DNA from 2 places in the Brevundimonas sp. AVps4 genome. Region 2 is predicted to be linked to the other one. Evidence: predicted binding sites of a transcription regulator. Region 2 holds the regulator's gene; the other holds the start of a gene.
The links. Region 2 encodes HrcA, which represses chaperone genes, less so after heat shock. Its sites were predicted from a motif close to GTTAGCANTCNNNNNNNNNGANTGCTAAC; they were not measured.

Region 1: a site for HrcA is predicted at 1,856-1,884, ahead of groES (co-chaperone GroES). Genes of this name have one in related genera too.

The regions. Positions count from the first base shown of each region.
Region 1 is NZ_CM178741.1:502,233-505,641, reverse strand. It holds gene groL (chaperonin GroEL) at 1-1,362, opposite strand, end outside; gene groES (co-chaperone GroES) at 1,500-1,787, opposite strand; gene ACW178_RS02455 (YMGG-like glycine zipper-containing protein) at 2,063-2,488, shown strand; gene ACW178_RS02450 (GTP-binding protein) at 2,539-3,409, opposite strand, start outside.
Region 2 is NZ_CM178741.1:622,596-626,004, reverse strand. It holds gene ACW178_RS03020 (hypothetical protein) at 55-429, opposite strand; gene rph (ribonuclease PH) at 491-1,216, opposite strand; gene hrcA (heat-inducible transcriptional repressor HrcA) at 1,323-2,375, shown strand; gene grpE (nucleotide exchange factor GrpE) at 2,408-3,001, shown strand; gene ACW178_RS03000 (S8 family peptidase) at 3,129-3,409, opposite strand, start outside.

The DNA.
Region 1 (3,409 bases), 120 kb from region 2:
GATCTGACGGATCGGGGCCTGCAGGGCGCGACGGATGATGGCGATGCCGGCGTTCTGGTCGGCGTTGTCGCCCTTGACGTCGGCCAGGATCTTGGAGGCCTTCAACAGGGCGATGCCGCCGCCGGGAACGATGCCTTCGTCAGCCGCAGCGCGGGTGGCGTTCAGGGCGTCGTCGACGCGGTCCTTCTTTTCCTTCACTTCGACTTCGGTCGAGCCGCCGACGCGGAGAACCGCGACGCCGCCGGCCAGCTTGGCCAGACGTTCCTGCAGCTTTTCCTTGTCGTAGTCGGAGGTGGTGTCTTCGATCTGGCGCTTGATCTGGGCCACGCGGGCTTCGATGTCGGCCTTCTCACCCACGCCTTCGACGATGGTGGTGTCGTCCTTGGTGATCGAGACCTTCTTGGCCTTGCCGAGCATGTCGAGCGTGACGCTCTCCAGCTTGATGCCCAGGTCTTCCGAGATGACTTGGCCGCCCGTCAGGATGGCGATGTCTTCCAGCATGGCCTTGCGGCGGTCGCCGAAGCCCGGCGCCTTGACGGCGGCGACGCGCAGGCCGCCGCGCAGCTTGTTGACCACCAGGGTGGCCAGGGCTTCGCCTTCGATGTCCTCGGCGATGATCAGCAGCGGACGGCCCGACTGCACCACGGCTTCCAGGATCGGCAGCATGGCCTGCAGCGAGGTCAGCTTCTTCTCGAACAGCAGGATCAGCGGCTCTTCGAGAACGGCCTCCATCTTGTCGGCGTTGGTGATGAAGTAGGGGCTCAGATAGCCGCGGTCGAACTGCATGCCTTCGACGACGTCGACGGTGGTGTCGGCGGTCTTGGCTTCCTCGACGGTGATCACGCCTTCATTGCCGACCTTGGCCATGGCCTGGGCGATCAGCTCGCCGATTTCGGAGTCGCCGTTGGCCGAAATGGTGCCGACCTGGGCGATTTCCGAGTTGTTGGAAACGGGCTTGGAGTTGGTCTTGACCTCTTCCAGGACCAGGCCGACGGCCTTGTCGATGCCGCGCTTCAGATCCATCGGGTTCATGCCGGCGGCGACGGCCTTCAGGCCCTCTTGCACGATGGCTTGAGCCAGAACGGTCGCGGTGGTGGTGCCGTCGCCCGCCTTGTCGTTCGTCTTCGAAGCGACTTCGCGGATCATCTGGGCGCCCATGTTCTCGAAGGCGTCTTCCAGCTCGATTTCCTTGGCGACCGAGACGCCGTCCTTGGTCGAGCGCGGGGCGCCGAAGGACTTCTGGATCACGACGTTGCGACCCTTCGGACCCAGGGTCACCTTGACGGCGTTGGCGAGGACGTTGACGCCGCGCAGCATCTTGTCGCGCGCGTCGGTGTTGAACTGTACGATTTTAGCGGCCATGCGGGCAGCTCCTTTTGTGTGAGTGGCGAGTGGTTAGTGGCGAGTGGCGAGGATCTGAGATTGGGGCGACGGCGGCGGTTTCGTCCGGAAACCTGCTCGCCACTCGCCACTGATCACTCGCCACTGAGGGCTGAGCCTTAGCTCAGCACTCCAAGCACGTCCGACTCTTTCATGATGATCAGGTCTTCGCCGTCGATCTTCACTTCCGTGCCCGACCACTTGCCGAACAGGATGCGGTCGCCGGTCTTCAGCTCCAGGGCGTTGACCTTGCCCGAGTCGTCGCGGGCGCCGGGGCCGACGGCGACGACTTCGCCTTCCTGGGGCTTTTCCTTGGCGGTGTCGGGGATGATGATCCCGCCCTTGGTCTTGGATTCTTCTTCAACGCGCTTGACCAGCACGCGGTCGCCGAGCGGACGAAACGCCATCGGTTGTCTCCCTTGATCCCCCAAATGGGGCGATTTGAACAATGGGTCAGCCTCTCCGCGACCGCCGTTTTAGCAGCCGACCACGGAGAGTGCTAACGCGAGCGGGAGTTAGTCAGAGGGCGGCGGGGCGTCAAGCGCCGCCGCGTGTGAAACTTCCGCGACGGATGAACGCGCGATGAACCACGGCCTCCGAACCCGTTCAAACGGCGCGCGCTAAAACCACCTCAACGCTCGCGATCCCCGGAAGACGCGAGGCGATTCAGAGGAGACGGACCATGTCCAAGCTGTTGAAAATCACCGCCGCCGTTGTCGCCCCCGCCGCCGCCCTGGCCTTGACCGCCGCCCCGGCTTCGGCCCAGTCGCGTGACCGCGACGACACCGCCCGCAACGCCCTGATCGGCGCCGCCGTCGGCGGACTGGCGGGCGCCGTCTACGGCAATGGCGACGGAACCTATATTGCGGGCGGCGCCTTGGCCGGCGCGGCCTTGGGCGCGGTAGCCTCGTCCAATCGCGGATCGGACTGCGGCTATTATCGCGGCGGCCAATGCTACCGGAACCAGGGCCACTGGGAACGCGAGCACGGCATCAACAGCCGCGACCCGCGCTGGGAGCAGCGCCGTGATTATCGCGACTGGCGCCGCGACCAGCGCTATGACCGGCGCGACGAGCGCCGCGACTATCGCTACGATCGCCGCTGGTAGACTGCGGACGTGAAATTCAGAAGGGGCGCCTTATCAAGACGCCCCTTTTGTCATGCCGCGTCCCGACGCGGGTCCCAATGCGGGAAGGGATCCTCCAGCCTGGCCCAGCCCTCGGGTCCGCGTTCCATCTCGAACCGGCTCAAAAGGGCGGCGTCGAACAGGGAGGTCAGCAGATCGCGGTTCATGTCCTTGCCGATCAGGACGATCTCCTGACGACGGTCGCCATAGGGTTGTCGCCAGACGGCCTCGATCGCCTTCAGCCATTCGGCGTTGTCGTCGGGCCAGCGCTCGCGCGGCGCCGAAGCCCACCACAGTCCGCCCCATTCATGTTCGGTCACGGCCCCGGCCTGGCTCCAGGAACCGACATAGTCCATCCGGCTGGCCAGCCAGAAGAAGCCCTTGGAGCGCCAGACGCCGGGCCATTCGCGCTGCAGCAGGTCATAGAAGCGCCGGGGATGAAAGGGTCTGCGCGCCCTGTAGACGAAGGTTGAGACGCCGTATTCCTCGGTCTCGGGCGTCACCTCGCCGCGCAGGGCCTGGGACCAGCCGGCCGCCTGTTCCGCCCTTTCCATGTCGAACAGGCCCGTGCCGACGACCTGATCCAGGGGCACGGCGCCGCGCACTGCCTGGATGATCCGGGCGCGCGGATTGAACTGGGCCATCATCGCCTTCAGCGTCCCGAGTTGGGTCGCATCGAGCAGATCGCACTTGTTCAGCACGATGACGTCGGCGAACTCGATCTGGTCCATCAGCAGATTGGCGATCGTGCGTTCGTCGTCCTCGCCCAGATGTTCGCCGCGGGTCTTCAGCCGGTCGGTCGAGGGATAGTCGCGGTGGAAGTTGAAGGCGTCCACCACCGTCACCATGGTGTCGATCCGGGCCAGGTCCGACAGGCTGAAACCGTCCTCGTCGCGAAAGTCG
Region 2 (3,409 bases):
TTGAATGACGAAGGCCCCGCCGGCGACGGCGGGGCCTTTTTCATAACAGCCGTCTCAAGAGCGGCATTCGGCGGGCGGATCCTTGTCCCACAGCTTGCAGGACCGGTCGATCTCGCCCCGGATCAGGGCGCAGGGATTGTCGGCGTGGCAGGGCGGATGGGTGGCCGGGCTGACCTTGATGCAGCGCTCGACCAGACGCGCCGCCGCCGCCTCGCCGATATCCGCGCGGCATGCGGTCTGGGCTGCGAGGCCTCGTTCAGCGCCCGTATCGGGCTGATCCGAAGACGCCGGACCCGGAGCCGTCTCTGCTATGGTCTGCGCGCCCGAACCGGGGTCCGCAGCGGGCGCGGTCCTGTCCTCCCCGGACTGGCAGGCGGCGACCGCGAGGGCGGCCGACAGGGCGAAACAGGCGGACAGGAAAGGGCGCATCGACATCTCCGGGCTGAGGGTCATAGCCACGATGACCCGCCTGTTGAACGCACGAAACCCCTTAAGAGCGCACCGCCTCCAGCGCCGCCTTCTGCAGGGCGAACAGTTCGGCGCAGCCGGTCTCGGCCAGGGCGAACAGGCGGTCGAACTCGGCGCGGGTGAAGCCGCGCTTTTCGCCCGTGGCCTGGATCTCGACGATCTGGCCCGAACCGGTCAGGACGAAGTTGGAATCGGCCTCGGCCTCGGAATCCTCTTCATAGTCCAGGTCCAGCACCGGAACCCCGTCGCAGACGCCGCAGGACACCGCCGCCACCTGGTCCAGGATTGGATCAGCCTTCAGCACGCCTTCGTCGCGCAGATAGTTGAGGGCCGAGGCCATGGCGACCCAGGCGCCGGTGATGGCGGCGGTGCGGGTGCCGCCGTCGGCCTGGATCACGTCGCAGTCCAGCACCACCTGACGCTCGCCCAGCGCCTTCAGATCGACGACGGCGCGCAAGCTGCGGCCGATCAGGCGCTGGATCTCCTGCGTCCGACCCGTCTGTTTGCCGGCGGCGGCTTCGCGGCGGCCGCGGGTGTGGGTGGCGCGGGGCAGCATCCCGTATTCGGCCGTGACCCAGCCCTGGCCCTTGCCCCGCATCCAGCCGGGAATGGTCTCCTCGACCGAGGCCGTCACCAGAACCTTGGTGTGGCCGAAGGTGATCAGGCACGAGCCCTCGGCGTAGCGATTGACGCCGGTCTCGATGGTCACGGGACGCAGCTGGGCGTCGGTGCGTTGCGAATGGCGCATGAGATGAGTCCTTGGAAGCTGGGGCGGCGGTGATTATCCTGAAAACGTGAGCCTGTATGCCCCCAAAACCCCGCCGTTCGACGGCGGTCCGGCGACGGGCCAGTCTCTGGCGGGGCTGGCCGGCCTGGACGCGCGCGCGCGCGACATCTTCCGGCGCATTGTGGAGAGCTATCTGGAGACGGGCGAGCCGGTGGGGTCGCGGACCCTGTCGCTGGGCGGGATCGCCCTGTCGCCGGCCTCGATCCGCAATACGATGCAGGACCTGACCCTGGCGGGCCTTCTGGCCTCGCCCCACGCCTCGGCGGGGCGGATTCCCACCCATGCGGGTCTGCGCCTGTTTGTCGACGGCCTCTTGGAAATCGGCGACCTGACCAAGGAGGAGCGGCGCGAGATCGACGCCCGCCTGGCCGGCCGGGGCCGCAATTTCGAGGCCGCCCTGGACGAGGCGTCCAATCTGCTGTCGGGCCTGGCGGGGGGCGCAGGCGTGGTCTCCAGCCCGGTGCGCGACGCCGGGGTCAAACATGTTGAGTTCGTGGCGCTTGGCGGCGATCAGGCCCTGGCGGTCATCGTCGCCGACGATGGCACGGTGGAGAATCGGATCATGACCCTGGCGGCGGGGGTCACCCCCTCGACCCTGACGGAGGCCTCCAACTTCCTGAACGCCCGGCTGCGCGGCCGGCCCTTCGCCGAGGCCAAGCGGGAAATGACCCAGGAGCTGGAGATCGCCCGGCGCGAGCTGGACCAGGCCGCCGCCCGGCTGGTCGAGGACGGTCTGGCCGCCTGGTCCGGCGGGCCGGACCGCGAGCGGGCCCTGATCGTGCGGGGTCGGGCCAATCTGCTGCAGGACGGCGAAGGCCTGGCCGATCTGGAGCGGGTGCGGGTCCTGTTCGACGATCTGGAGCAGAAGGAACAGCTGATCGGCCTGCTGGACGGTGTGGATGCGGCGCAGGGGGTGCGGATTTTCATCGGCGCCGAAACCCGTCTGTTTTCACTTTCGGGTTCCGCCGTGATCGCGGCGCCCTATATGAGCGGCCGACAGCGGGTTCTGGGCGCCATAGGCGTCATAGGACCGGCGCGACTGAACTACGCCCGTGTCATTCCGTTGGTGGACTATACCGCCCGGGTGCTGGGCCGGATGCTGGACGGGAAAGAAACGTGAGCGACAAACCCCAGAACGATGAGCTGAACGGAATGGAAGAGGCGGAACTGAACGCCGAACACGGACTGGACGCCGAGCCGTCGGACAATCTGGCGCCGCTGGACGCCGTGATCGCCGAGCGGGACGAGTGGAAGGACCGCGCCCTGCGCGTCGCCGCCGAGATGGAGAATCTGAAGCGCCGTTCAGAGGCCCAGCAGAACGACGCCCGCGCCTACGCCATCCAGCGCTTCGCCAAGGATCTGCTGGGCGTGGCCGACAATCTTGAGCGCGCCCTGATGGCCGCGCCCAAGGACGCCGAAGGCGCCACGGCCGGTCTGGTGACGGGTCTGGAAATGACGCAGAAGGCCCTGCTGCAGGCGTTCGAGACCAACGGTCTGAAGCGGGTCGCGCCCGAGGCCGGCGAGGCCTTCAATCCCCATCTGCACCAGGCCATGATCGAACAGCCGTCGGACACGGTGCCGGGCGGAGCCGTGGTCCAGACCATGCAGTCCGGTTTCGAACTGTTCGGCCGCACCATCCGCCCGGCCATGGTGGTGGTGGCCGCCAAGGGATCGGGCGCCCAGCCGTCGAACCCCTATGGCGGCGGCGGCGAACCCCAGACTCACGCCTTCGACGGCAAGGCTTGATCACCGCCCTCCTCTGAGGGAGTTTGAGCTAGTGAATAGTGCTGGTGAGCGGCAGGTGAGCGAGGCGTTCGGCACGACGTTCGAGGCCGCACAATTCTCGCTCACCTTCACCAGCGCCGACACCCCCTCAGAACCGGCGTCGCCAGCCCCCGATCAGGGCGAACTCGGGCGCGGCGTCGGCGGTGTGGCGCGGCTCGCGGCTGGCCACGGCTTGCAGTGACAGGCTGGAGCCGTCCCTCAGACTGCGTTCGCCGCCCAGGATGAAGTCGATCTGACGCCCGCTGGGCGCCGCCGAGAAGCGGCGCCGCGAATAGGTCAGGGGGGCGAAATAATCGACCGGCACGTCCGCCAGCCAGGCCGAAAAGGTCCCCCGCTCCATCCGGAGCGGCTGTGAGACGGTGAAGCTGA